Granulosicoccus antarcticus IMCC3135: one gene and its partner. The protein of the gene in region 1 interacts with the protein of each later gene in a pairwise test. Links are inferred from orthologs where the notes say so. Each region holds a gene or a part of one and is shown in the gene's direction. Other genes may lie near its edges. The genes, in order: glnL and IMCC3135_RS31900.

Region 1 (15,144 bases):
TGGAAGCTGTATTCGAGTTCAACGGTGAACAGGTCACGGTTTTCAATAACCATTTTTCTTCGCGCTTTGGTTCCAGTCCGATCTTTGGCGGCCCACAACCCTTCATTCAGGCTGGTGAAGAAAATCGTGCGGCGCAGTCTTTGGCAATGAAACAACTGACGATAGCCAAACTGGCGGCAGACCCGCAGGCAAATGTGGTTATTCTCGGTGATTTGAATACTTTTGAATTCACCGATGAATTATCCGAAGTATTGCTCTTTGATGATGAGGAACGCATCCTGTTCAACCTGATCGATACCAGCAGTAGCGATCCCTACTCCTATATTTTCGAAGGCAACTCCCAGGCCCTGGATCATATATTCGTCAGTTCTGCGCTGATGACATCCGTCTCCCTGGATTATGTACACGTCAACGTCGACTTCCCTGATCTGTTTACATCCACTGTCGGTAGCGATCACGAACCGATTGTCGCCCGCATGCTGGTCGGTGAGGCCGATGAGAACACTCTCAGCTTGAGCAGCGAGGTGTATTCGGAAACGGCTGCCGAGCTTTTCTGGGATCGCAGTGATAGCTTCGATCGTTACGAAGTTTATCGCGACGGTGTTCTATTACTCTCAGCAGATGCGGGGAGTTATTTTGATGACAGCCTGCAAGCAGGCACAAGCTATAGGTATACCTTAGATGCCTACTCAGGCAGTACTCTGGTGGTTTCGGAAAGCCAGGAAATCAATACGGATCCGCGCGTCGGCCCGGGTCTGGATACCTTGACCGGTGAAGTCTACTCATCCAGTGCGCTGGAGCTCTTCTGGTCCGCATCAGAATTATCTCCTGCACCGGTCAGCTTCGAAGTAGTTCGCGATGGTGAACTGGTCGCGAGCACTGATGGTCGTAGTTTTTTTGATGACGAGTTGCAAGCCGATACTCGTTACTACTATACCCTCACCGCCATTCAGCAAGATGGTCGCCGAAGTGGATCGACATCCCTTGAACTGATGACTCGTCGCGCCTTCGATGACTCGGCCAATAACACAGGACCTGGTGCGGTGAACTCGCTGTCCGGCCTGGTCTATTCAAGCTCAGCCATCGAGGTATTCTGGGAACCACCGGCATCAGGCACCCCTGCCGTCAGCTACCAGATCTGGCGCAACGAAGAACTGATTGAAACCCGTGATGCACGAAGCTTCTTTGACAGTGGCCTACAGCCAGACACCAGCTATCAGTACACCGTGACGAGCGTTGATGCCTCTGGCAACACCGGGGTACCAATGCAAGTGGGAGTGAGAACAGCGGGGATCTAGAAAGGTTCACCACGCTGCCTGACAGAAAGGCCCCGCATTGCGGGGCTTTTTTACGTAGGGTCTCGAAAACGGATGGCAATGTTCTCAGTTACAAAAGGCCTCACACTGCACTTCCTAACCGCCTCTTTTCCTTCGCCCCTCAATCCACTGAAAAACAAATCCGCGCGGTAGCTCTACACCTGTCGTCAAGTAGTGCAAGGTGTAGGGATTATTCAGTGTCGCACGCAATATTCTTTCACTGCGCTCGGTTCCGCACAATAGAACTCCGTCCCCGTGGATAATCGCTTCATTGTCGTCCGGCAACATGCGAATCTCTTCACCGCGTCGTATGACCAGCGGAACGCAGGGCAAAGTACCCTCAAGGTTATTGGGATCACGTATCAGGTCGCTGAGTAGTAATGGCTTCCCCTCTTCCATATATTCCATGACAGCTGATGCCTCTTCGGGCGTTATCCCGATTCGAAAGAGGTGCGGCGCCTGTTCACCCATCGTTGCTTGCAAGCGATTGACAACCTCTTCCGTCTTCTGCTCCTGGTCGTACAGGTGCTCGATCATCTCCTGAATCAATGGGGAGATCAGCGACTTCAGAATTCGTCTTGCCGTGGTGAGACTGGACTGCAGAATCAAGTCTGCTCTTCCTGCATCAAAAGCGAGCTGATTTTCGTGCTGATTCTGACGAACCACCATAAATGCCTGCGAGTTCAGATGCCGCACACAGACAAGTATGCCCAGATTGTCAGAATCGTTGTCCGTGCCAGCGACGATACCGGCCGCCTGTTCAACGCCCGCTTCGCGCAGGGTGTCAAAGTCGGCAAACCCGCGAACGATGCGTCCGGCTGGTTCACAGACCTTGGCATCAGGATCGATGATGACTACCTGAATCCCGTGGTGCACGAGCCGCCGATGTAACTCCTTTCCCATGCGGCCATATCCACACAGTATCCAGATACCGCAAGGCACCTTCAGAGGATGACCCAGACGCGTGCCAGGTACACCCACAAGCCAGCTGTTCAGGTTATGTAGCCGCGGGGCCACGATCGCCATATCAAGCAACTCGGCGAACACCGCAAACGGGTTAACCACTTGCACATCATTCAGCGAATTAAGATGTTTGCAGTGCCGTTCGGAGGTCGAGCGCGATATGACCCTCACCGCAGGATTCAGCAACTTCGACACAATGGTAATTTGCCGGTTGGTGTCCTCCTCGTTGGTGAGCGCCACAACGGCTTTGCACTTGTCCTGCGTCACACCTGCATCGATCAGATGCCGGGGAACATCCGGATGCGCGCACAGGCCACGCATCTTGACCCGGTAGTCTCGCACCACAAATGCCTTGATACGTTCGGGGTCACGATCGAGCACAGTTGCTTGTAGATGGTGATCGCTGAGCCCTCGCGCCAACAAGCTACCCGTATCGCCGAACCCGCAGATGATGACGAAGGGATCTGTCATCTGGCGCACCTTGCGGGCAAAGCGTTGCTCGTCCACTGCGCGGGTGAAGTGCGGATTCTGCACCAATCCGATAATGGAGCCGATTGCGTACAACCAGGCGATCGCACCTATATACAAACAGAAAATTGCCCATAATCGTTGCACATCGTTAAAAACGTGCGGAATCTCGCCAAACCCGGTCGTTGTCGCTGTGTAGGTGAAAAAATAGAAGGCGTGAAAAAGACTCATGCTCTCCGGCTCACCATCTGCTCCGGTACCCGGAATCAGTGCCATACCGGTGATACCGATGGCGTAGACGATAATCAGTGCGAATACGGGCTTGCGCAAGTGGCGCAGCACTACCATGGTGACCCGATCAAGATCCGAGGTCGTTGTCACGATAGTTCGCCTAGCGCCGCGACATTAACGCGTCGCCGACCAGAATGACTGCTGAGACGACATTCGCAGCCAGTGCGCCGGCCGCCAGCGATACGATGTTCACCGTTGCCTGAGCAGTGGGCCCGGTTGCTGAATCGCTCTCGGCGACAATCCAGAAGATGCGCGCTGTTATCAGCAACAAGTCAGCCACCAGACTGGCGGCCAGCAACAATGCTCCAATCTGCGAACGATCACCCAGCTTCAGTCCCGTCGCGATCAGATTGACAAGGATGGCGATGGTCAGCACCCAGACATCATGATGGCTCGGATTATCAATCTCACCCATGACAAAGATCAGATTGAAAGTCAGGGCCAGGATCGTGAAAAAACCGAAAACTACCCGTTCGAGATTCATAGCAGTGCCTCACGGACCAAGGTCAAGCCAGCTACGCTGCGCGCAAGTGCCCAGACTCAAAATTCGATTGTACACGCGCTCAGCAAACGATCCCAGTGCCATAAAAGCAGGCATCCCTGCCCGCTATTCTCATGGCTCTACTACTGGCGTTCAAACTCGATCACCCAGACAAGCTGTGCCTGGTTCGAGCAACCGTCAAACTACGCATGGCAACTCTTACTCGTACTCTGGCAAGGCCTCCAGCTGCTCCTTGTCCATCTGCACTCTGACCCGCACTTCTCCCTCATTCGGATATTGCATGACTTCAAGGTCTGCCATGTCCAGTGCCACCGGCTTTTCGCCGATGCCGAGAAACCCGCCTACATCGATAACAACCCGACTGACCGTATCTCCATCCAGAAGCAGCCCTGAGACCTCTCCAATATCGTCATCCGATCCGGTATAAACGCGCGCTCCGGTCAACTGTTCACCCGTTACAAGCTCAATGGGAATCGGCACATATTCTCCCATCGTAATGGCCTCGGTTACGCCCGTTGCACGTGGCGAACTATCCATTGGCACCACATCAACTGACTGCATGACCTCAGCGGGTGGCTGTAGATCGTTATTCGCCACTGATATTGCATCCATACTGCTCACGTCATACTCGGGTGCGGACTCCAGCATTTCCTGCGAGGCAGGAATGACCAGAAGAAAGTCTCCAACCTCATCTGTTTCCTGATCGTCGCGGAATTCCAGCGATGACATGCCAATGGCAACCTGCCGCTCACCCATGCCCAGAAAACCGCCAATATCAACCAGCACCGCCTCTACCGTGCCATCACGTTTCACGATCAGATCGTTGATTTCACCGACGTCCTCCAGTTCAGAATTGTCGCTCACTGAAGCATCTGCTGAAACGTCCGTCTCGCCAGCATGTACACGCATGCCAATCAGTCTGGACGCCATCAAATCATCAGCCATCATGGACTGTCGAAACAAGCCGCCCGGCTCTTCGTGTGAGCCCGCCACAGCACTACCCATGCTGATGATTACAAATGCGGCTGCGAGTGTTTTTGTAGCTTTCATATTCCTCTCCATCATTGTGGAATGAACATGCAGGAACTTGCCTGTGTCGAGCCTGACTTGCAGATCAAACACTGATTAATCGTCTGATCAAGACACTTGAACAGTTATCTCCTGCTGTGGAAATAACGGTACCTCTTCACTTGTCTCTCGCAACCGGATTGAAATAATTCTTCTTGAGCGACACTGTTACTTTACTCCCGAGACTCATTTTCCCACCTCATTCTGAGGGCGAGTGAGCTTTCACCCTGAGCAGCGGCAGAATCGACAATAGACAGACAGGGAGTGAAAGCTGATTATGACTCTGAAGGAGTGTCAGATTCGCCTTCCTCGGATATGTCCAGATCGGCCTGTATACGCTCATAGACCTCCTCCCGATGCACTTCCACATCATCAGGAGCGCTGATACCGATCCGGGCTTGCTTGCCCTTGATATCAACGACGGTGACGGTAATCTGATCACCAATCTGGATGGATTCATCGATATGGCGAGATAGAACAAGCATGATTTGACTCCTTTCACTGACAATGGGTTGCCCGTCTATGGGCGGCAATGGCTGAAATATACAGCTTTTCATTTGTCTGTTTCAACCGTAAATGGCTTTCAAAGCTATTCCGGTGTATAACGTGCCCGTTGGCTACTCATCTTTTTAAGGACAAAATCATGAAATCCCGAATCCCTGCAGTATTGCGTCAATGTAATCTCTCCACCGCTGCTATCTGCGTCTCGACGCTTTTTCTGGCGAGCTGTGGAGGCGGTAGTGGCGACAATGCTTCTGGCGGCAACAGCCCTCTGGTCGTTGAGGGTGGTAGTGGTACACCTGCCGACGATATTGAAACATCTCAGTTGTTGCGCAAGGCCGCAACAGGCACCAGCGTCAGTCTGGGCAAGAACGTAACAGGGATGCAACGTGTCGGAGACTCTTCATCCTCAGTGGGGCTCTTGCTGGATACCTCTCCTCTGGAGTCACTGGTATCACTGATGTCCTCCAAACCTGATGAAGAATCTATCTCCACCGATGAGGTCTTGAACACCAATGTGGAAGATGACATCGCCAGCTTTATCGAATCCTTGCTTGGACTCGACAAGCCGCTAGCTGAAGTGGATCGAACAGGTAATCACATCACAATTGATCCTGACGATGCCTCTTTTTGTGAAGAAGAACTACTGGATGAGTCCTCGACAGCAAATGATCTGGCCGATTGCCAATCGCTGGTCAGCAACCTACTGGTCGAGGTAGATGCAGCGACTGAAGATAGTGGTCTGATCACCGTTAACTTTGCTCAGCAAGAACTCCTGCTTATCGGCTACTCGCCTGTAAGCACCAATTACGAAATAAAACTGCCGGCTGTGGAGACATTGTTGAATCATGTCGAACAGCTTGATGGTGGAAGTGGCTCGATGCCAAGCATGCAAGGTGCTCTGCGTTTTTCAGCCACGGTAAACAACGACGCCGTGAATGCTGAATCCGGCACGTTCTCTATCAGTGTTACAGAAGCGCTGAGTATCATTGGTAATGATGGCACCAACATCTCACTGCAACCCTCAACATTGCTCAGCGTCTCTTCAGATACCGCAACCACTAGCGCCAGCATAGAATTCGACATTGGTGCATTGAACGCTGCATTCTCTTCCGACGATGACGCAGATGGGTTGAGCACCTCAGTACTGGCCTTTGCAGGACTGACGGCCCGCATGGATGTCAGCAATGACGGTGATAGCCTGCTTGTCAGTAATGTCGGAATCGGTAATGGTCCATTGACCCTGACTGTCGATTCAGAGGAACTGATAAAGCTAGTGATGGGAACCTTTGGCTTCTCTATCGAGGGAAATACCGGCACCATTACACTGAACGACAACCTTGATTTTCTCCTCTCGGCAGGCTCTGTCAACTCACTATCAGCAGAGGCCCCTACAGGCACGGCTTTAACCGTGCAAGACAATGGAATCTCGCAAGTCTTGCTGGGCGGTCCACTACTCATGTCTGTTGTGGATGACAACGACGGTGCGCCAATCACCGACTCCATCAGTATCGGTGTGGGCGATTGTTTCATGGCTGACGACAGCATCGACAGTGTCTTGCCATTCGTGGCTGCAGATTGCGGCCTGTAACTGCACACCCGCGGGACAAGTTGGTTGCTCCAACGGGGCTGTCTTCATTAAAACTGTCCCGTGGGCAATCCTACTACGGCAGCGGCAGCTCCACTCAGGAGCTGCTTCAGGCTCCTAGCTGAGCGGTATGTGGTTGTCGTGTTTACTCGACTGATAGTCGGTAGACAGATCTGCATACTGCTGGACTATTCGCTCGACTCGTGCCAGCAAGGATGCGCGAGCGGGCTCCTCAGTGGAATCAATCAATTCACGAATGGCAAAGCTATCCCAGAAAGCATTCTTGCGTTGATAAGCTCCTGGCTCAACATTGAACACTTCTTTGAGAATTTTCAGATCGTGCGGAATGGCAAAGGCGTCCCGGGAATCCTCATGACTGAACAGATAGTAGAAGTTGTCAAAACCGCACCAGGTAATAGCTGACAGACACAAACTGCAGGGTTCGTGGGTTGTCAGAAAAATCAGCGAGTCGGTGGAAGGTCGGGTTGCTTCGGGTAGCTCGTAGAATTTCTTCAGCGCGTGCATTTCGCCGTGATGCAGAGGGCTGCCGATCTCGTAATTGGTTTCTGCCAGCAACAGCTCATGACTGTCCTTGTGCAGTAGCGCGGCACCAAACACCTTGTTACCACTGGCCACACCAACCGTAGTCATTGGCAGGATGTCATCCTCAATAACGGCGAGCAGGCGCTCAATGAAGTCTGCATCAGGTACGGGTAAATTCATGCTTGTTTGCCTTATCGGATAGTCGATGTCGATAATGACATAACACCCAATACACGACATTCAAAATCTCAATAACACCGCTCAGTTGTTAGACTCCACCGCTAGTTGATAACTGAATTCAAAGGGTAGTGTCAAAACAATCAGTACGTGACGTAAAAGGCTTGCTGGCTCACAACGTCATAGCACATGAACAAAGCGATCAGATCAGCCAGGTCATCAAGAAGTTCTCGGTCGGCATAACGCCACAGGTCATGGATACCATTGCCAACGCCGACAACCCAGGTGTTTTCAACCAGTTCGTGCCCTCAGTCGCCGAGCTTCTGGAAACCCCTGGAGAATCAAGCGACCCAATCGGCGATCAGGCCCACTCCCCCGTACCCGGCATCATTCATCGGTATGAGGACAGAGTGCTGCTGAACGTGGTTCAGACATGCGCGGTCTATTGCAGGTATTGCTTCAGACGTGAAAATGTCGGCTCAGGCAATGCAGGTCTGACGCCGCCGCAGATTGACAATGCTCTGGATTACATCAGATCCGACAAGAAACTGTGGGAAGTGATCTTCAGTGGCGGGGACCCACTGACCCTGTCGCCGCGCAGGCTCGCAGACATCATTCGCCAGATAAGCGATATGGAGCATATCGGTATCATCCGGTTTCATACGCGGGTGCCCTCCGTGGCGCCTGACAAGATCAATGACGACCTTCTCAAGGCACTCAAGCTGCACCCGGCAACCTATCTGATTCTGCACATCAATCACCCTGATGAGCTGACCCCACAGGTGTGTGAAAAACTGGCCCTGCTGGCCGATGCCGGCATCCCCCTGCTGAGCCAATCGGTGTTGCTCAGAAACGTGAATGACAATGTTGATGTTCTGACCCGGCTCTTCAGAAAACTGCTGGTGAATCGGGTCAAGCCTTATTACCTGCACCATGGCGATCTTGCCAGGGGCACCAGTCATTTCAGAACCTCGATCGAACAGGGCCAGAACCTGATGCGCGAACTGCGTGGACCGCTATCCGGACTCTGCCAACCCAACTACATGCTCGATTTACCCGGGGGCGCGGGCAAGGTCCCCATCGGCCCTCAATATCTGAGCAGCTGTGGCGAGAATCGCTATACCGTGAACGATGTCTCAGGAAAAAACCATGCCTATATGGACGAATGCCCCGCCCTTGATCAGGGTCAATGAACCATTCATCGGGGTGCAAGACGCCCTCTGAGAGCAAACACTTGCCCAGAGCTCAAGCGTTGCAGATGGTGTGGAAAATGCACACTTCCGCACATGAAAACAACGACTCGCAGACACACAGCGCCCTTGGCAAGGGCAGTATCACTCCTTTCGCTGAGCCTGCTGGCAGTGTTCACGGGCCTGAGCTTTGCTGAAGAAAGTCCGATCTACAAGAGCATCGCCGAGGATGGCTCTACGATCTTTACTGATCAGCCGGCAGCCGATGCCACCATCATCAAGCCACCCCCGCTGAACGTGATGGATGCGGTGGCAACAAAACCGACCACGGCTGGCGCGCCGACATCTGGAGTACAACCGTCAGCGATTATCGAAAACGTGGTTATTGATCAGCCGACGCACCAGCAAACCTTCAATGATCCCAAGGATCCGATCTGGGTACAGTTCAATACCTCACCGGCAAAATCACTACCAACAGGAATCACGGCAAATATCCGGGTTGACGGGATATTGGTGGTGACTGGCAATCGCCATCGCATGCCTATTGATGCCCCGATTCGAGGAGCGCATCAAATTCAGGTACAGCTGGTTGATGAGAGCGGCTCGATCATTGCCGAATCTGAACTTGTCGAAATTTTCGTCAAGCAGCATGTTGCAGGTGGTGTGAATTAACCAAATAGCACCAATTTAGTGCAATACTGAATGCAACAGCACTGAAATGGTGCGGATCATTATTGCTTGATGAAAGCCACCACCTTTTAAGTTGTTGAATAAATTGACTTAAAATTTATCTGGTCACGCAATTCTAACCGCTCCCAAGGGGTGCGTAAATTGCAGATTGTAGACGTGACCATTTATCCTGTGCCCTCAACGGCAACCGAAATCAACCTGCTCGACTCGCTGGCCAGTGCTGTGATAGCGATAGACGATGCAATGCGAATTCGCTATCTGAATAGTTCCGCAGAGCAACTGCTGGGTGTGAGTGCGCGACGCGTAACCAACCAGCGACTGACTCGCGCACTAACCATCCCGGACTCCCTGTTTGCACGCATCCGTGATGCCTTGCTCAGCGGCCAGCCTTTTACTGACCGACAGGTTTCGGTTGAACCGCATGGGCGCGATCCGCAAGTGGTTGATCTGTCCTTGTCCCCGTATCGCCTCAATGAGAAGCGGGTCGGACTCATTATTGAAATCAATACGGTTGATCGTCCGTTGCGCATCGCTCGAGACGAGGCGATGAAAGCACAACAGGAGCACGCGCGTTCTCTGCTGCGCGGCCTGGCTCACGAAATCAAGAACCCGCTGGGTGGACTACGTGGTGCAGCCCAGCTTCTGGATCGACAATTACCCGATCCCGAACTCAGCGAATACACGAAAATCATCATTCGTGAGGCAGATCGGCTGCAAGGCCTGATAGATCGCATGCTAGGACCCACGACTCGCCCCCGCCGCGATGTCGTTAATCTGCATGAGGTACTCGAACACGTACGCAAGATTGTCATTGCAGGCGCCCCGGAAGGCGTCCAGGTGCGCTTCGACTACGACCCAAGCATTCCTGAATGTCTGACCGATCGAGACCGCCTGGTGCAAGTCATTCTGAATATTGCAGGCAACGCTCTGCAGGCCATTGATGCCGCCGGCAAGATCGTCTTTCGTTCACGCATCATCAGTAATTTCACGATCGGAGGCACGCGCCACGCACTGGTTGCCTGCATCCAGATTATCGACAATGGCCACGGCGTGCCAGAAGCACTCATTGATCAAATTTTCTTCCCCATGGTTACTGGCACCGACCACGGCACCGGACTCGGTTTATCCATCGCGCAATCGACGATGAACCAGCTCGGCGGCCTGATCGAATGCACCAGCGAACCGGGCAACACCATTTTCACTGTTCTAATTCCAATGGAGATCGCATGAGCGACGAATACGTCTGGGTCATAGATGATGACCAATCGATCCGCTGGGTACTGGAAAAAACCCTTAAGCAGGCTGGCATGCAGGTTAATGTCTTCGAGTCTGCTGACGAGGCATTGGATGCCATGCGCGGTAATGCACTAGCCCCTGATGCAGTCATCAGTGACATCCGCATGCCAGGTTCGGACGGTCTGTCCCTGCTGGACCAGATGAAACGCACACACCCGGAATTACCGGTACTGATCATGACCGCATTTTCGGATCTGGACAGTACGGTTGCAGCCTTCGAACGCGGCGCTTTCGAATACATACCCAAGCCCTTTGATGTGGACAACGTCATTGAGCAGGTGCGCCGTGCCTGCAACTCCCAGAAAGAACACCGCAACCAGATCAGCGGTGCTGCCGCCAAGGTCAAAGTCGTTCAAAAACCCGATGAGCCACCGGAGCTGATCGGTGATGCACCTGCCATGCAGGATGTCTTCAAGGCGATCGGGCGCCTGTCGCGCTCCAAGATAACCGTATTGATCAATGGTGAGAGCGGCACCGGCAAGGAGCTGATTGCACACGCTTTGCACCGCCACAGCCCTCGTTCCGAACAGCCCTTTGTGGCATTGAACATGGCAGCCATTCCGCACGATCTGATGGAATCAGAATTGTTCGGTCATGAGAAAGGCGCTTTTACCGGAGCTCAGAGCACACGCATCGGTCGTTTCGAACAATCGGACGGTGGCACCCTCTTCCTCGATGAGATCGGCGACATGCCAGCCACATTGCAAACCCGACTGCTGCGAGTACTGGCCGACGGTCAGTTCTATCGTGTCGGTGGCCATACACCCATTACCGTGGATGTCAGAATCATTGCTGCCACTCATCAGGATCTGGAGCAGCTCGTCGAGGACAAGCGCTTTCGCGAAGATTTGTTCCATCGCCTGAACGTTATCCGCATCGAGGCACCACCGCTGCGCGATCGTCGCGAAGATATTCCGCGTCTGCTCAAGCATTTTCTGGCCAAGGCGGCAGAAGAGTTGGGGGAAGAGGCGAAAGTCATGACACCAGCCTTCGAAGCCTATGTCAGCTCATTGAGCTGGCCGGGTAATGTTCGCCAGCTACAGAATACCGCTCACTGGCTGACAGTCATGGCCAGCACCACCGAGCTGACAGCCGAAGATATGCCAGCCCAGGTGCAGGACTCACCCTCGCAGCGTGATGTGGATTGGGAAAGCGGCCTGCGTCAGTGGGCCAATCGACAACTGCATGACGGCCACAGCGACCTGCTGGGCATCGCGCAGCCAGCTGTCGAGCGTATCCTCATTCAATGTGCACTGAACAAGACACAGGATCGTCGCCAGGAAGCTGCACGTCTGATTGGCTGGGGTCGCAACACACTGACCCGCAAGATCAAGGAACTGGAAATCGATTAATCTGCCGAATTCTGGCTGGTGAACCGACTACGGATTAACCAGCCAAATCGAGCACTTTAAACATGGGGCTGTCTGTATCAGCCAGCACGAACCTGGACCCGCTCGCCAATATCATTGAGGATATGGCGTAGCTGGTCGTAGTCTTCATGCCGCACCCGTAACCAGGCATTGGCCATATATCCGGCCTCAACACTTTGAGTCGGCGTGCCAGGCTCAGGAAAATACTGTTCGACGATATTTTCGCCATATTGTTTGAAGATATCTTCAACCCCCTCATAGCTGAAGATGTTGCCGTCGCGATCGGGTCGTAGTGCAATGATGCCGCAACTGTAGCGTCGTGACGCCTGCTGGTCGGTACGCGAGTGACAGACCGCAATGGCCCACTCCCGGTACAGATCAAATTCATTACCCGAGCAATAGCTTTCCCATTGACCCACACCGGGGGGACGGCAACCTATTTCCGAGAAGCGCAGGCCCTTCGGCCCGTAGAACCACTCCATATGGGTTGCAGAGGTCTGCAGTCCAAGGGCCTCAATGACGCGCCTGCCCATGGCTTTGATCTCTTCGTAACCCGGATCATCAATCCGATTGGTGGAAATGATCTGTGGCGATATCCAGCGTGCCCGCATGGCTTCCAGCACGTTGGGGTAGTAATGGCTGATGAACTCGTGGCCGACCTCGCCGTTCACGGTCAGCGTGTCATAGAAACCTTCATGCCCTTCAACAAACTCCTCGACAGCCACAGCGGCGCCGTCAGCCAGTCCGCACAGCTGCGCTATATGCAGCAATTCCTCTTCATCATTGGCTCGATAAGTCCCTGCGGCACCCGCCGCATCTCTGGGCTTGATGATGATCGGGTAACCAACAGCACCGGCAAATTCGATAGCTTCACGGATGCTGTTCAAACCCGCGGATGCCGCCATGGCGATACCCGCCTCACGCAGCACATCTTTCATGGCGACTTTGTCGCGACACAAATAGGCGGTGCGCGCCGAGGTGCCCGGAATACCGCAACGTTCGCGCACATGGGCTGCTGGCAGAACATGCGCCTCGACGACCGCTTCCAGGCGGTCCACCCACTGGACTTCCTGCGCCTGTCGTACCGCCCACTCCAGAGCGGCTTCATCGGTAACGGATTCTATCTGTTGATAAGAGCCCAACCAGGAGCGCGTCTCCTCGTCCATCCACTCATAGGGCCGTTCGCCAATGCCAATGACATGGGCACCCATCTGTGCCAGTGCACGCACAAACTGTCGCTGATTAGCGGGAAAGCCAGGTTCGATGAATATCACGTTCATGTGTATACGTCTTCCAGTTCGGACAATCCGGTTGAAGCAGGGCTGGGTACAAGCCCTGCTTTTGAATTCAGGTATTACTGCCAAGGTAAATCAATCCACTAGCTCATCCAGATAGAGAGGCAACATCTCACGCCATGTCGCCCAGTCATGATGATGCTCATGGCTCCACGCATCGGCACGATTAGGTATGCCACAGGCACCCAGAGTATTGGCCATCTGCCAGGACTCATCCGCACTCTCCCACAGCCCCTGACCGAACGGCAGCAAGACCAGACGCGTGCGCAAGGTCTCGAGCATATCCCCGGGCTCAAGGTTGGGCAGAAACTGCAGTGGCGTTGACAGGTAGTAGTCTGCATTGCCCTTGAATCCCATCAGTTTTTCAAGGTCGTAGGTGCCACTCATGCCAATCGCTGCACGAAAGATAGCGGGATAACGGCACAACATGGCGACCGCGTTGAAGGCACCAATAGAGGCACCGGCGGTGATCAGCTCCTGCCAGTTTCCTCCACAATCTTCGGCGATGGCCGGCACCACTTCATGCACCAGATACTCGCCTGTCTGCTTGAGTAGCCAGCAGCGGTGCTCAACCGAGCCTGCCTGTTCTGCCAGAGCACGCCCCGCCACGCTATCGAAGGAGTACACCTTGATGCGCCCCGCATCGATCAACGGCTGAACGGCTTCGATGAGATGCATGCGCTCCACCTCTTCCGCATCCCCCCCAGCAGTGGGAAACAGCACGACCGGCTGCCCCCAGTGTCCCCAGCGAGCAAGCGTTATTTCCTCTTCGAGACGGGATGAATACCAACGAGTGACTTTTTTCATGAGCCTGAAATCCTAGAAACCATCGGGATCACCCTGACTGCCTTCCGCCGCACGCCAATCCTGGATACGCTGCCAGAACAGCTCAGTGAACTCCTCTATTTCATGACTCGGGAACAGCGCTGAGACTTTCTGGTGAATGGCATCCTTCATGACATCGGAGGCGAAAAAGTCATAGGCCAACTCATCCAGGTGGGACAGATGGGTCTGACAGAACTCGCGGAACCGCTCCGTTTCGAATCGTTCATGGGATAATTTGGCGTAAGCGGAAAGCTTCTCTCGTTGCGATATATCCTTATCGGCAATGGCAAAGTAGGGATCCCAGTCAAGATTCTTGCGCATCGAACGACCCGTTGCTGCACAAAAAACAGACCATCTCAGGTTGGCCTTGATCAGCCAGGGAAAGTGATAATGCAAGGATGTCACCTGACTATCCGGGCAGGCATTGGCAAAATCTATCGGGTGCCAGATACCATCGCGACGCAGGGCTTCACAGGAGTTGAAATCCCAGCCAAAAAAACTGTTGATGGTCACTGTCATGTCTTCCAGTACAGAAGAATCGTCAGCGTCCAGAAAATTGATATCCGCACGATAGCGATCGTGTAGTGCAGCCGATGGGTCATAGTTGACTTTTCGCATCTGCGGCCCCAGGCCGACACAGCGAACAAACCAGTCATGTGGCAGAACCGCGGACTGCAGATTCATGACCTCCTTACCGCTTTCATCATAAGCGCGATTGAACTCATCAAGATTGTCTATCTTGGAGACGCCCTTCCAGCCACCGCCGTGATAGGGCTTCATGAAAAACGGATAGCCCAGTTCGTTGCCGATGTCTTCCATTGAAAACATGCGAGCGTATTTTCTCAGGGTTTCCTGCAGATCCTCTGACTCTTCGTAAGCCTTGGGTGGCATCATCCAGGTTTCTGGTACTGGCATGCCCAGACGCATCATGGCTGCGTATGAGGTATGTTTTTCGTTTGACTGAAGCGACCAGGGATTGTTGTATACGTAGAGATCATCCAACAGGATGCCCTTCTTGATCCATTCCCGGCTGGTGGAATACCAGTGTGTCAGACGATCGA
Region 2 (15,277 bases), 6.2 Mb from region 1 along the record:
CCACGCGTGCCGGTATGCCTGCGCCACGCATCAAAACCACAAATGCAGCGGCATAGTGTTCACAAAAGCCTGCTCGTGTATCAAACAGGAATTCATCCACTGGTGCATCACCCAGTAATTGGGGCTGCAAGGTATAGAAGTAGGCTTGCCGGTTGAAATGTTGCAGGACTGCATTAGCATAGTCCAGATGACTGTCGACCGATTGCCGTAGTTGATTGGCGAAGGCAATGGTCCGACTGTTGGTGCCTGGCAGGAATAGAGTGTTATCAGTCGGTTGACGGGCTGCTGGAATAGTGTCGAGTAAAACAGAACTTTGTCGGTAGCGAAGCACCTGGTTGACCGGGCTGTTGGCAATCATCTGACCATCACTCATCAAGCGCCCGAGTGGGCGCGAGGAACTTTGTACATTGCCTGTGGGGTTCACATTGCCGGGTTCGAGTGCGGCGGCTGATAGAGCCGCAGATGCGCTATCGGCATGCGCAGGTAGCGGTAGTGAGATGGCGGCGTCCAGCGCGAACATCCAGCGTTGACGGTGCGGTTGCAGGGTCACGATGTAATTGACGACGTGTTCGGCTTCGCCCTGATACAGAGGGCTGGCCTCTGATCTCAATGGTCCGGCAGTCCATTCACGGCCATCAAATTCGTTCAGCACCGGGCCACGCCAGTAACGTTCGGAAGGAATCGGTATATGGTCGTCAAACTCGACTCGAAAAGCGACAGCGTCGGATTGGGATAGCTGACCGATATCGCCCGGGGACATGGAGTCCGATAGGCCGGTGCGTGCCATCGAATCCTCTGGTAAGGACCAGAGAGGGCCGGGCAGGCGCGGAAATATCAGAAAAAGCACTGCGGCGAGGGGTATACCTTGTAGTAGCAGGGTGCTTACCAGCTTCCATTGTTCGGCGGCCGGTGCGGGGTTGGCAGGGTCTCTGAGTATGGCCAGGCAATGGGCTAGTGCCAGAACTGCTGGCAAGGTTACCAGGGCGGCCAGTATGGTTTGAGAATAGAAATACTGAGTCAGGAGCAGAAATGCGGCCAGACATAATAATAGAGTGGCATCACCCGGGCGTCGGACTTCTGCAAATTTGGCGGCGACAAGAATGAAGAGGAAGGCAACGCAGGGATCTCGACCGATAAAGTAGCCGTAGTCAAGCTTGATCAGCAAGGTGCTGACAGCTGCCAACAAGGTTACGCTGACTGGCGAGCAAAGAATTTTCAGCCAGCGTTTGTCCGGGGAACGTAGCAAGGTCAAGCGCAGAGCTACCAGTGCTATGCCGTAGAGACTGACCCAGACGGGCAAATGTAGCAGGTGAGGCAATTGCACCAACACCAGCAATACAGCCAGGGCGTAGAGAGTTCTGCCATCCATGCTGCGCTGTGGCGTTTGTCCCAGCTCGGGGAGCCAGCGACCAAATCGATGCAGTGTCAGGTTCATGCTGCTGGAATGCTCGGTTGACCGTGTAAGGCCAGGGCTGTCAAGGCCTGTTTACGCTGGTCAGAGCCTTGTCCTGCGGCCAGCTGTTCGCCGGGAAGTTGCAAGGCATAGTCGACCTGTTGTTGTTCAGCCGCCAGCACCCAGGCGCACAGACGCGATAGTTGCTCCTCCAGCGAGTGAATGCCGGTTTGCTGTAAGTTGAGCAGGGCCTGTGCGGGCGCTGTTTGCGTATCGAAAGTACGTACTTGAAGACCCTGTCCGCGAGCGGCACTTTTCCAGGCAATGCTGCCAATGGAGTCTCCTGGAACATAGGCGCGAAGCCCGGACACATCGCCCTGTTGGGATGTTTTCTGCTGGTTGCCCGCTACGCCTTCGCCACTGGCTGGTACGGGAGGGGGATCACTCTCGGGCCGTGGGAAAACCAGGCCTCGTAACGGTACATGCAGGTAGCTCCAGCACGTCCACAAGCCCAGCGGCCAGTCACTCTGTACTGTCAATCTGCCCAGCTCGAGCATGCCGCGTTCGTGAGTCGGCAGCTGTACTGTGAAGGTGCTGTCCTGTTCGGCCTCCAGACGTTTGCCGTTGCCACGAATGCTGCGGGTGTGAATACAGATTCCGTGGCGAACTTGTGTACCTGGATTGCCTAGTTGAATGTTGAAGTCCAGCAGCTGACCAGCAAAGCAGGTATCGCCGCTGGCGTGCAGTACTTGCAGTCCTGCCACATTGCGATAAGTGTGCAGCAAGGTTGCCGCAAACAGGCCGGTCAACAGAAAGCTCAGGGCGTATCCCAGTGATAGTGAATAGTTGACCGAAGCCAGCAGCATGATCAGCAAGGCCATCAGAAAAGCCAGGCCTCGCCGGGTCGGAACAATGTAGATCCGTTGGTGGGTGATGCCGTGGGGCAGCTTGTCTTCGGCACGGGTGCGAAAGATCCGTTGACGGATGGCGTTGCCAGACAGGTTCACGAGCGCTCCGGGTTCATGGGCGCATGTTCAGGGTGTGTCTCAGTCGCAGCGGTGGTTGCCATTTTCTCGAGCACTCGGTCAGGGCATGACAACCTGTTGCAATAATTCGCGAGCTCGCTGTTGGCCGCTACCGACATGGCCGGTTAACCGATGCCCTGCCAGTGCCGGAAAGACATGACGCACATCGTCCGGCAGTACATGTTGTCGTTTCTGGGTGAAGGCGTAAGCGCGACACAGTCGCACCAGGCTCAGGCCTGCTCTGGGACTGAGACCCGTGCCGGTGTTGCGAGTCGCCAGCAGCAGGGCCTGGATATAATCGAATACCGGAGCACCAATGTGAATTGCATCACACTGTTCGCGCCAGGCGTGCAACTGCTGTTTATCGAGCAAGGTGCGCAAAGTAGCAATTTCTGCGCGTTTGTCACCATGCTCCAGCAACGCCCGTTCGGTGGCTGCATCGGGGTAACCGATTTGCATGCCCACCAGAAAACGGTCCAGTTGTGACTCTGGTAACGGGAATGCACCGAGCTGATCTGTCGGGTTCTGGGTGGCGATGACAAAAAAATCCTCATCCAGGGCATATGTAACACCATCAACGGTCACCTGACGCTCTTCCATGGCTTCCAGTAGAGCACTCTGAGCCTTTGGTGGTGCCCGGTTGATCTCGTCTGCCAACAGGATGGCTGTGAAAACCGGGCCGGGTTTGAAGTCGAACCGTTGCTCATGACTGTTGAAGACGGAGACACCGACCACATCGGCGGGCAGTAAATCACTGGTGAATTGAACTCGCGTCCAGTCCAGCCCCAGTGAGGCGCCCAGTGCCTGCGCCAGGGTCGTCTTGCCAACACCAGGCACATCTTCGATCAGCAGGTGACCACGAGCCAGAAGGCAGGCCAGAGCCAGCGTGGTCTGTTCCCGTTTGCCCATCAGGATACGTTCCAGCTGAGCCAGCACTTCGTCCAGTTCGGCTTTGACGGGTCGATCCAGCGAGGTGACGTCGGCTCTGATCTGTCCGATCGAGTTGGCAGTGGCTGTCTGGTTCATATTGCTTGATGCAGTCTGTGAATGGTGCATATCGGCCGATGTGCGCCAAGCCTGTGTTTCAGGGGGGCAATCCTGTCGTACAGTTTGTGTTGTTGAGATGTAATTCTTGAGAAAAGTCCTCGATTGGGACAAATAATCTCGTTATTGGAGTGGTCAACTGCGCGAATTCGAATAAAAATGCCCGTCAGAGGTATAAATATCAATATGTATTGCCGACAGGACATACCAGATGCTGGATTGGGTGAGGCAATTGGTATACTGGTGCTTGCCAACCGGCTTTGTTCGTTTTTTGCGTATATCCAGTGTGAAAAATTTCCTGAAATCAGCTACTCACCAGCATAAAGACCCTCAAGTACGGCTGGGGTTCATCAACGATGTGAATGCAGAGACTCCGGAGGCGCAAAAAACGCTGACGGAATTGGCCAAGAATGACGTTGATCTGGCCGTGCGTGTCGCAGCAATCGGCAAGTTGAACGACTTGGACACGCTTCGAGAGCTACTTGATGCCAACGGCGACGATGCCGGTGCCATCAGCTCTGCAGCAGAATCCAGGCTAATCGAAAGATTCAGCAGCGGCACGGTCACTGATGATGCGGTGCGCGGCCTGCTCGCCAGTCACGGAGCACGGCTCGCTCTGCCAATTGCGGCGCACAGTACCGTCAGCGAACAGCGAGAAATGGCGCTTCAGGCAATAGACGATGAAGCCACGCTGGTGACAGTCGTGCAGCAATCACGTCTCCATGATGCTCGTCTGGCTGCTGCCATGCGCCTGTCGCAGCACGATTCCATGCGCGCAGCACTGACTGCTGTTCGTTCGCGGGACAAGCTGGTTGCCAAACAGCTTCAGCAGAAGCTGGATACAGCGGCTGCCGAAGAGGCGGCTCTGATTGCCAGACGCCACGCGGTCACTACTACGCTCAAACAGGTCGAGAGCCTCAATGAGGGTGTCTGGACACCTCAGGATGGTGGTCGATTGCAGGCTGCACGTGAACGCTGGGCGAGTCTGGATGCTGGTGAACGTAGCTCATACGAGTCTGCTTTTGCGACAGCCATGACCGCCGCCGAGCAACGCTTGGCTGATTACACCAAGGCACAGGAAGCGCCAGTCGCTGCCGATGAGGCGCCTGCTGCCGCTCCGGCGGCAACTGATGAAACTGCTCATGCCAGTGGTGATACGGACAAGGCTGCCGACAAGGACGATGTAGCGGTACCGGCGGAAGAAGTTGTTGCCGAGGTTGTCGTTGAAATTCCCAAGGTTGAAGACCCAGCCCTGCCTCCAGTTCAGAGCGTGCTGGCTCCAGCAACCATCGCCGAGCTTCCAGCCGTTCTGGAAAGTGCACAGACGATGGTGGCTGCTGATGAAAAGCTGTCCGCCTCGACCCATGTCAAGAGCGTATTGGCTCATGGTCAGTCGGTTGCGGTTCTGTTCGATCCGCCTTATGAGGTGAACAAGGCTCGTCCCGGTGCACTGCAAAGCCGGATCAAACGCGTATCGGCGTTGCTGGACATCACGAAGTTACTACCAGGCATCGATTTGTCCGATCACGCCTACGTCAGTGAGTTGCAGGCGCATCTGGATGTGCTGAATGATCGCATGGCCAAGGCTCGACAGGAATCCAGTGACCGAATCAAGGCTACGCATCGGCAGTTTGCAGCACTGTCCGGAATCATCAAGGAAGGCAAGTGGGGTCCGGCGAATAGCATGATGCGCCGACTCCAGAAAAAGCTGGGCGTGATGGAAGCTGAAGAGCGTGTCAGTCTGGACGACAAGCTTGCTCGTGCCGAACAGCAACTGGCTGAAATGGCTGACTGGCAGGATTTTGCGGCACGGCCCAAGCTGGAAGCGTTGTGCGAATCCATGGAAGCACTGATTACCAAAGAGCTTTCCCCTGAAGCATTGGCCAAAGAAGTTCGTGAGCTGCAAAGTGCCTGGAAAGGCATGGGGGTCAGTCGTGCCTCCAACGATTTGTGGACGCGTTTCAAGACGGCTGGCGATTCTGCCTACGAGCCCTGCAAAGAGTGGTTCGACAGTCGGCAGCAGGAACGACAAGAGAAGCTTGATGCCAAGGCATTGCTGTGCGAAGGGCTGGAGGCAACACAAGCTGAGCTTGCAGCCGCAGAACCCGATGCCGAGCCAGACTGGAAAGCTATCGTACGCCAGGTTAACAATGCCAAGCGTGACTGGTCGCGTAACCGAGTTCCTGATAGAAAGCCTGACAAGGCGCTGGAAGCTCGATTTTCTGCTGCACTGAAGCCGTTTGAAAAATCACTGGCGGAGCAGTACGACCAGAACGTCAAGGAAAAGCAGGAGCTGGTCGAGAAAGTAGCTGCGCTGGCAGAAGGTGAAATAACACAGCACACTGCCAATCAGGCCAAGAGTCTGCTCAGTGCCTGGAAGTTGATCGGCATCATGCGCCGCAAGGAAGACCAGGCCCTTTGGGAAGTCTTCAATGGCCATCTGGGTACTATCTTCAAGCATCAGCATCAGGTCGAACGAGAGAAGCAGCGCGCTGGACTTGAGCATGTTTTCCGTGCCAAGGACATCATCAAGCGCCTCAAGCAGCTGGCCAAGGGTGACTCGCTGGATGAAGCCGAGGTACAGGGGCTGACTCTGGAATTCCAGGCGCTGGCTGAGTTTCCGGAACGCGACAAGAAATTTCTGCTGCGCGATTTTCGTCAGGCACTGGACGCCTGTTCACGGGTTCAGGACAACGCGTCTCGTCGACGTGCGCAAGCTGAGGTTGAAGAGCGCTTGCGCCTGCTGGCGTTGTGCGAGCAGTTGGAACGTGCTGTTGAGCAGCCGGATGCTGCTGGTGACACATTGGTTGATGATGTCACTCATGCCTGGGATAGCAGTGATGCGCGTGTGTCTCCGGAAATTGCAGCTCTGCTGGACAAGCGGCGTGATGCAGCTCTGGCGCACTTGAATAACAAGACAACACCAGACTATTCCACCAATGAGACGCTTCGTCGGAATCTGCTGATCAAGATGGAAGTGGCAGCCGGTGTTGAAACGCCTGCTGAGGATAAGGCGCGACGCATGCAATATCAGCTGCAGAACCTTCAGCAGGGTATGCAGTCATCGGGACTGGATGACAGTCGACAGGTGCTTGAACAGCTGGAACGGGAATGGCTGTCTACGGGGCCCGTTGCGAATGCCATTCACGATGCGTTGCAGTCCAGATTTTTGAAGGCGTACCGACGGTAGTGAGGAGGGCGATCAGCCTGGTGAGTCTGGTGGCGACGATCGCACAGCTCGCTCAGGCATGAGCAGGCAGGTTACGCGTGAGGCGCTTGAGCAGGCCATGCGCAATGACGAGTTGGTGCTTTTCTATCAACCGAAGGTCTGTCTGCTCACGGGCGATGTACTGGGTGCCGAGGCACTGGTTCGTTGGACCGACAATAGTAATGTGGTGCTGTCGCCCGATGAGTTTCTGCCGTTGGTTGAAAGTAGTGGTCTGCTGCATGACCTGACTCTGCAACTGCTCGATCAGTTGGTGGCAGCGATTGTGACACTACGCGATACCGCGCCTGCCGCCACTCAGGCGGGGGCGGTTGCCCACTTGCCCGGTGCTCTTGAAAATCGTCGCTCGCTGGCGTTGTCAATAAACGTGGCGCCTGATGATCTGGCATCACGCACTATCAGTAATCAAATTCACGCGCTGTTGCAGGCCGGCACCATCAGCGCTCCGGAGTTGCAGATTGAAATCACCGAAAGTGCGGTGATGGGTAATGTGGATCGAGTTTATGACGATCTGGTGCGCCTCAAGAATATGGGAATCAAGATTCTCATGGACGACTTCGGCACAGGATATTCTTCCATTGATCGACTGAGTCAATTGCCCTTTGATTCATTGAAGCTGGATCAGGGCGTGGTCAAACGCATGGCAACGTCACGCCAGAATCTGGATGTCGTGCGATCGGCAATTTCCATGGCCCGTGAGTTAGGCATGACATCGGTGGCGGAAGGTATCGAGACCGAATCGGTCTATAATTTTCTGATTGCCCATGGTTGTGAAGAGGGGCAGGGGTATTTTCTCGGGCGACCGATGTCGCTTCACGATTTCAAGGGGTTTGTCTGCGCGGAGCATGATTTTGAAGGCTCCCAGATCGGTCGGGTACACCAGGCAAGTCTGAACTTGCTGCGTTTTCGCAAAGCTCTACTTGATGCGGCATTTTGCAGTCGTTTTGGTGGCGGAGTGGCGCTGCAATCGGTTGCTGATCCGGGTATGCAACCCGATGTTGCACTGTCGCGTCTGGGTGTCTGGTACTTCGGTATTGGACAACGACTTGCAGGCTTTGAGGCGTTCCGGGAAATCGAACAACCGTTGCGACTGGTTCATGCGAGTGGACTGGAATTCCTGCAACAGTTGGAACAGGGCAAGTCGACCGGTACACTGGATCAACACCTCGCCGATTTTGATAGTCAAATCGATCGTCTGGTCAGTCTGTTGCACACTCTGGAGCGTGCGATTCTGACCCGTAAAAGTCAGGGCTCGTCTCCGAATCCTCAGTGATTCTTTATGCCGGTAATAGGTACACTGTCAGGTGGGATTAATTTCTGTTCAAACCAAGGCCTCAAGAATGAAACGAATTACTGCGATCATCAAACCATTCAAACTGGATGCAGTTCGTGAAGAACTGGCTGCGGCAGGCGTTGCCGGCATCACCGTTACGGAAGTAAAAGGCTTCGGCCGACAGAAGGGCCACACCGAGCTTTACCGTGGCGCAGAATATGTCATCGACTTCATCCCCAAGATGAAAATCGAAGTTGTCGTTAGTGAAAGTATTCTGGATGCCTGTATCGAAGGCATCATCCGTGCGGCCAATACAGGAAAGATCGGCGACGGCAAGATCTTTGTGGATTCCGTTGAGCGAGTTATTCGTATTCGCACCAGCGAAGAGGGCGAACAGGCTCTATAGAGAGCGGCTAAACGTTTTACCAAGGCCCCCTGCTGCCATCCTTGTTGCTGCGGGGGCTTGATTTGAGCTGGAAATCTGTTCCTGTATGAAGAATACGGGATGCTTGTTTCAAGGGCTCTTAGCTGGCCTTACGTTCCCAGGGTGGATTGGGTGTGAACTTGCCAACCATGAAGTCTGTGAAGACGCGAACCTTGTTGCTCAAATGACGACGATGCGGATAGACCAGCTGAATCGTTGAATTATCAACGGTATGCTCTTGCAGCAGTGGTACGACAACACCTTTTTCTATTGACGACTGAACGACATAAGAAGCCAGACGCGCAATACCGATACCGGCTTTTACCGCTTCATGCAGAGCCGAGGCGCTGTTGGTATGAAAATTCCCTTTGACTCGCTGAACACGTACCCCTTCAGCACTGGAGAATTCCCAGTCATTGAAGTGATGAATGGCCGAGTGAGTCAGGCAATTGTGATTGAGCAAGTCTTCTGGCGTTTGCGGAGTACCATGCTTGGCGAGATATTCTGGTGATGCACAAATGATTCGCTTGTTGACGGTGAGACGTCGTGCAACCAGGGACTCGTCGGTCAGGCCGTCACTGAGTACCAGTGCAACGTCCACACCTTCACCAACCAGATCGACTTCACGTTCAGTGAGTTCCAGCTCGACTCGCAGATCTGGATAAGTGGCCATGAATTCTGGCATCATCTTGATCATCTGCAGTCGTGCAAATGCGGAAACGGTAGTGATGCGCAAAGTACCGCTGACTTTGTCATGCAGTGCCATGACGGCATCTTCTGCTTGTTTGATTTCGTCCAGAATCGCGCCGCAACGATCATTGAAGGCGTGTCCCTCAGCCGTCATGCTCAATTTGCGGGTTGTTCGCTGGAATAGTCGTGCGCCCAGACGATCTTCAAGCCGAGTGATCAGTTTGCTGACCGCAGAAGGAGTCAGGTCAAGTTCTCGTGCCGCAGCAGAAAAGCTACCCATATCGGCAGCTTTCGAGAACACCAACATTTCAGTGTATTTATCCATACTTATTTGTGCTTACAATTCACAGTTGCTTGTTTTTATCAGGAATGCAGCATGAAGGTCAAGCAGATACCTGAAACCAATGCCCTAGCATACTAGACACAGGCACAAGAGATGAGCGAAGAACGACTAAACGTGTGGGAAAAGCATGATATTTATCGACGTTTGGAAGTGAATCACCTCTGAATCGGAATTATCGGCGCATTGATGTCAAGTCATTGTCATTTGAATAGTCTCAAGTAACCTAATGTTTGATCGGTTATCTCTGATTGCAAGCAGGTTTGTTCGGATCTGTGTAACGACTCTCAACGCCCGTGGCGTTCTCAGTACGATTGATTCAGGGACTCGATCTGTCCCAGAGCTCGTTTCAGGATTTGCGACAGAGCCTCCAGAGCCAGTCCAGAGTTACTCAGAGCTCGTTCCAGTAGGCCTGTTCAGCTGTATTGAAGGGTGAATTTTCTCTATTTGATCGAAATATGGTCATCGCCAGTTCACAACGATTGTGTTATACAAAGATGAACGGAGGAATGGACAACCACTATAGAACGCGACATGAACAGCAAAGTACTGCGCCTGAACAAGGCCGGTACTCCCATTGCCTGGCTCAGTTGGCAGGAGACAACCACCTTGCTCGTCAAGGATCTGGTTATCTGGAGTATCGGGGACACGATTTATACGGTCAAGGGGGGATATAGCAAGACAGGTAGGCGATCAAGTCTTGATTTGCCCAGCATTATTGCTTGCGATGGAAAGGTGGATAATCATGCCTTTACCCCGGCTCTGAGCAACGGTCTGCTGTTTGCGCGCGACCAGCAAATGTGTATGTATTGCGGTCTTGAATTCCCGGTCAAGGAGCTTTCGAGGGATCATGTCATCCCCACTTCCAAAGGCGGCCAGGATCGGTGGACCAACTGTGTTACAGCCTGCCGGCGTTGTAATAATCGCAAGAGTGATCGGACGCCTGAGCTGGCAAATATGCAATTGCTTGCGGTTCCGTTCGCCCCCAATCGATATGAGTTCTTCTATCTGTCCAATCGTGATGTGCTGGCAGATCAGATGGAATTTTTGAAAGCGCGTTTTTCACCCAATGGCAGTGTGTTCGCCTAGGGGCCTGCGCGGTAGAAATTCTCGCAGGCGATAAGTTTTCTGTCGCGCAGGCTCCTGAATCAGGCTGACAGCCAGCCAAGGGCTCCTGCAGAAATCATGGCTGCTACAGGGGTAATTGCAGGTTGAGCAGGACTCGAATGGCGTAATCGTCGAGCAGTACGGAATTGGGGCTGACCCCTGCTATCTGCACGACATAGATGCCAGAAACTCCGATGGCGGTGCGAAATGAAGTGTCGTTATCCTGAGATGTACGGTACATATGCATGCTCATTCCCGATTGTGAATTGCCTGCACCTGTATCTATGCGCAAGGGTTCCTCATCGGTGTAAGTATCGGCAGTCAGCGTATTTTGATGCAATGTTCGGGCGAACAGACTGGCAGTCGTGGCGGACTCCGCTTGCAATAGCGTCACCTCGACAGGACCTGCATCAGGACTGGCACGGTTATATAGTTGCATGGCAACCATGCTTTCAATGAGACGTGTGAACCCGTCTACGGCAGCCTGTCGTCGTGCGGGATCAGCGCGTAGGTTAACGCCCTTGAGTGGTGAGGTCTCAACGCCAATCCACTGGTCACGCACCCAGGGGTGATCAATGTCCAGGCTGGCTCGAATCAGCCGCTGGTTGAGATGCTCGCGCTTAAGGTCAGGATAGTTGTCAGGCGACAGGATCTGGATCGGGTCAAAGGGTGGGCTGCTCAGCAAGTCATCGATGAGTTTTGAGCCACCAGGGCGTTTAGCCAGAGATGCGATGAAACGTTCACCTTCAACATAGGAGTATTCGAGCACATTGCGGCTGATCGCCTCGACCGGTTGTGTCAGGTGGTTGCTTTGTTCGGCAGGGCTGAACATGAAGTTGTCGAGAGCGTCCAGACCGATGCTGCAATGACTGTATGCACAAATGCGGCGAGTCACCCATTGAGCATGCCCTTCAAAGGTTGCCGATTGTGCGAAAGAGGCGCGAAAATTGAGCGCCCGATTTTCATGTATATGATATCGCTGATCATCAGCTGCGTGCACCAGCTCATGGATCAACAGGGTCAGCAGGGCGGCGGTACGGATTTCCGGGTTCGCGGGCAATGACTGTTCATAATTTGCCAGCATGCTGCGACTGACCATGACGGCTTTCAAGCGCGATGTGAACAGAGCTGCGTAGGTGCCAGATTGGGTTTTCATGACACGGCCGAGAAATTGGTCGGCGAATTCGGAAGTGCCAAACTGCTCGTTCACCAAACGACGGGTCTCATGATTGACTTCCGAATTGATCGGGGTGTCGGCGACCAGCAGTAGTCGGATGTCTCGCAGATCGGCGTTCAGTTCCTGCTCAACCAGTGATCGGGCATGGATATAGAGTGGATGAATGCTTTCGAGCCATGGACGGTCGTCAATGACAATTTTCGGCACTGACTTGAGGTTGTCATGCGCTAACGGGAAGCCCGTTATTCTGGCTCGCTCAGTAGCACCTTGCTGTGTGACTCTCGAATCGATGGAGCTCGGGTCAACAGATTCTGAATCGAATGTAGCCGCTGTGTTCTGCGCTGGTACGCGAGCATCATTGGCAGCAGGAGGGCGGGTCGCTTGACAGCTTGTCAGAAGCAGCAGCGCACAGAGTCCCAGAGCAGCGCGCAGGGCTCTGTCTGGCGTGCGACGAGCCGGCAGGGCAGGTGCACCGTTGACCGATAAAACCGGCAGTTTGTGCGAAAGTGGCAAAGGCAGCAACGGCATGTTGAAAGTCTTTTTCTTTGCAGTGTAACGTCACCGTACCTCAAGAGCCGAATGGAAGTCACAAACCTGTCTAATACAAGCCTTTAGTCGAGCTTTGAGCAGTGTTTGGACAAAGTGGCGTTGGTTTTCTGAAGGCAACTGAAAAGCGGCCCGTAGGCCGCTTGGTAAATCATAAGCTAAGGGATCGTGAAACAATAAACTATACTTTTCAGTCGCCCCTGCATCCTGCCCTTCTGCGTTGTTTGTCGGTTGAATAGCCCGCTATTCGCCCTCCTCACGCCTTGCCGGGCAGGCGCAGGACCAACCGAAAAGTATAGTTAATTATTTCACGACCCCTAACTTGCAGCTACAGTTCAGTCAGGGCTATAAGCTCGAATATAGTCGATCGTGAATCGTGCAGGAAAAGAGGTGCTGCCGTCAGGGTTGCCAGGCCAGGAGCCGCCGACCGCCAGGTTGACCAGCAGGTACATCTCTTCTGAAGCGACGTTGCCGCTGGAGTGTGAGTTGGTGGCGTTGCCATCAACATACCAGGTGATACGCCCTGGCTCCCACTTCATGCCAAAAGTATGGAAATCCTGTGAAAAGTCGGAACCCCAATATTCATAGCTGGGTGTTGAGCGCAAATTCCAGTTTTCAAAATAGTGGTAGGTCTGGTAAACCTTGTTGCTGGTGTCGCCCAGCATTTCCACAACATCGATCTCAGGTCGCTTGTCATTTTCCTGATTGTGCAGTAACCAGAAGGCAGGCCACAGGCCTTTACCCTTGGGCATGCGTGCACGCATTTCCACGTAGCCATAGCGCATCTTGAATTTGCCATAGGTAGTCAGAGTGCCAGAGAGGTAATCCTTGTTGTTCGCCTTGCTGCGCAAATGATCCGGCGTGCGTGTTGCCGTGATGGTCATGTTCTCACCATCAAATTCGAAAGGAGAATGACCGAAGTTGGGATCATTGATGTTGTCAACATAGAACTGTTGTTCGTTGTTGATAGTCCAGTGTGGCCCCCAGCGATAGCGGCTTTGCCATTTTGAGCCGTTCAGGCTGCTCGACTGAAACTCTTCGTTGAAGACCTGGTGGTAGCCGCTCGGGACATGGCCTGAGACACTAGTCTGTTGTGGCGGTGGGGCTGCTGCGGCCACTACGGCTACGGCATTGCTAGAGGAAGAGCTGTCCGTGCGGGCCACGACTTCACTGGATTTGGTGGAGTATTGACTACCGTTGAAAGCGACCACCTGCCAGCGATAGTCGCGGCCTGAGCTCAAGGAAGAGGCGGTGTAATCGGTGCGGCCCTTGATGGTGGAGTAATAGCCACCGTCGCGGTAAATGTTGTAGCCAGTCACAGTGCCAGAAGGTGCTGTCCAATACAGATGAATCTTGTCCGAGCCTTCACCCTGTGCACGTAATCCGGAAGGCGCACCAGGGCTGCCATCGCGTGCCTGAGCTGCAGGTTGGGCTGAGAAGCTACTGTCTGAGCTGCTACTTGAGCCACCGGTGCTGGCGGCCGAACTTGAAGACTGAGAGGAATAGTTTCTGGCACGGTCGAAAGCAACAAGAGAGTATTCGTAGCTGGAGTTCGCGCTAACGCCCTCATCAATATAGTTCGTAGTATTGAATACCGTCTTGTAGTAAGAGCCGTTGCGGTAGATGTTGTAGCCGTCTACACCGACATCATCCCAGGGTTGGCTCCAGTTGATTCGGATGGCACTGGAAGACACAGTGCTGGCCTGAACATTGGTGACCGTGGATGGTCGTTGGTTGTCGGCATGCACATTCGCGCTGCCCAGACCAAGAAGGAGCAAAGCTGTCAACGTAATTCGCATGTGCGCTCTTGTGGTGTCAGATTGATAGGAACAACCGCGCCCACACAAACAGGTGCCGAGCAGTCATCTTCAGAATCGTTTCTCGTCAAGACGTCCCGACGGGCCCGTAAAATTCTCGACTGCTGATGCATGCAACTTCATGCACGAGTCGGTCAAGACGGGGGTCAGATTAGTTATTGAACCTGAAATGAAACTGAATTTTTAGCCAGCCCTGGATTTCCGACTTGTTTCAGACCGGTTTGTCGAATCGCATATACGGCTGAAAACGACTTGTGGCTGGGGTTAAATCGTTGATCTTCTGCGCTTGATTGAACATGTGCAAATGCACAGGCGTTGCCCTCAAGTAGTTCCATTACAGACCCGAAAGGGACTTGTTGCAGAGGCTATCAGGGGCTTGAAAATATCGTTCAGGACGCGTGCCCGATCAGTTGCAGAAACGGGTTGATCATGATGTACAGAATAAAGAGACAGAAAACGATGATTCCGCCCATCTGCAATGGCTGGGTGCGGATACGCTGCAGCAGCGTCGGAGTGTCTCCGCTACGCAGGTTCTCTGCGTATTGCTGACGTTGATTTTCGCCCCGTTTGCTCTGATAGTCGTTGATCAGATTGCGAGCCTTTGGCAGGTCTTCTTCATGGCTGGCCCAGATGCCCGGCATGGCCACACCCCAGTTGCCAGCGGTTGTCTCGTACCATTCAATCTCATGCTCATCGAGCAGCGCACGCACATCGGCGGCTTCATCCTGAGGAACATTACGTAAACGAAAAACAAGTGCGGACATGGTGTCAGAATCTGGTAGCCGGAGCGCTGGTTCGCTCCAAGGGGGTCGCTAAAGTATAAGGGTTGGATCGATCAAGTCCCGGTATTCACTTTGTAGAGTGTCGACAGCATCGTGACGGTGGCGTTTCCTTGCACCATTACAGAAGATGACCAGCTTCTCGATGAACAGCTCGCTTGCCTGCTGTGTCTGGGAAACCGTCAGGGTGTGACTGCGCAGAAGTTTGGCAAGCGCCTGGAGGCGGAACTGGTCCATGGCGGGGTATCGTTGAGAGAGTTGATCTTCGTGGCCGCCGGTTTTCTCCAGAAGCGCCTGGTCGAGGTACAGGACCTCTTCTCTAGAACAGATGCGTAGCCACAGATCATAGTCTTCACAGGCAGGCAGAGATTCGTCGAACAGACCGACCTCATCCAGCAGTGTCCGATGGATCAATACTGCGGAGGGTGAGATACAG

Evidence for each region.
Region 2: the proteins of glnL (region 1) and IMCC3135_RS31900 interact in binary tests that used the Escherichia coli proteins (3 or more experiments, as listed by UniProt). The link is inferred for Granulosicoccus antarcticus IMCC3135 from one-to-one orthologs.

Annotation. Positions count from the first base shown.
Region 1 is NZ_CP018632.1:1,110,008-1,125,151, reverse strand. Bases 8,689-11,490 are described here. They hold glnL (nitrogen regulation protein NR(II)), read left to right. Parts: upstream 8,689-9,453; coding sequence 9,454-10,527; downstream 10,528-11,490. Other genes in these bases: glnG (nitrogen regulation protein NR(I)), read left to right, coding at 10,524-11,490; IMCC3135_RS04730 (hypothetical protein), read left to right, coding at 8,704-9,279. Also shown: IMCC3135_RS04770 (endonuclease/exonuclease/phosphatase family protein), read left to right, coding at 1-1,298; IMCC3135_RS04765 (potassium channel family protein), read right to left, coding at 1,413-3,128; IMCC3135_RS04760 (DUF6394 family protein), read right to left, coding at 3,139-3,522; IMCC3135_RS04755 (PRC-barrel domain-containing protein), read right to left, coding at 3,739-4,590; carbon storage regulator CsrA, read right to left, coding at 4,884-5,093; IMCC3135_RS04745 (hypothetical protein), read left to right, coding at 5,252-6,700; IMCC3135_RS04740 (nucleoside deaminase), read right to left, coding at 6,815-7,420; IMCC3135_RS04735 (lysine-2,3-aminomutase-like protein), read left to right, coding at 7,549-8,610; more of glnG, read left to right, coding at 11,491-11,945; IMCC3135_RS04715 (ATP-grasp domain-containing protein), read right to left, coding at 12,023-13,243; IMCC3135_RS04710 (esterase family protein), read right to left, coding at 13,334-14,065; IMCC3135_RS04705 (ATP-grasp domain-containing protein), read right to left, coding at 14,078-15,144.
Region 2 is NZ_CP018632.1:7,338,077-7,353,353, reverse strand. The notes cover bases 6,763-9,697. They hold IMCC3135_RS31900 (P-II family nitrogen regulator), read left to right. Parts: upstream 6,763-8,028; coding sequence 8,029-8,367; downstream 8,368-9,697. Other genes in these bases: IMCC3135_RS31895 (LysR family transcriptional regulator), read right to left, coding at 8,486-9,400; IMCC3135_RS31905 (EAL domain-containing protein), read left to right, coding at 6,763-7,961. Also shown: IMCC3135_RS31925 (transglutaminase TgpA family protein), read right to left, coding at 1-1,435; IMCC3135_RS31920 (DUF58 domain-containing protein), read right to left, coding at 1,432-2,400; IMCC3135_RS31915 (AAA family ATPase), read right to left, coding at 2,479-3,327; IMCC3135_RS31910 (DUF349 domain-containing protein), read left to right, coding at 3,749-6,652; more of IMCC3135_RS31905, read left to right, coding at 6,711-6,762; IMCC3135_RS31890 (HNH endonuclease), read left to right, coding at 9,950-10,504; IMCC3135_RS31885 (hypothetical protein), read right to left, coding at 10,608-12,227; IMCC3135_RS31880 (family 16 glycosylhydrolase), read right to left, coding at 12,581-14,044; IMCC3135_RS31870 (DUF6164 family protein), read right to left, coding at 14,452-14,826; IMCC3135_RS31865 (glycosyltransferase family 2 protein), read right to left, coding at 14,875-15,277. UniProt on the Escherichia coli protein: P-II indirectly controls the transcription of the glutamine synthetase gene (glnA). P-II prevents NR-II-catalyzed conversion of NR-I to NR-I-phosphate, the transcriptional activator of GlnA. When P-II is uridylylated to P-II-UMP, these events are reversed.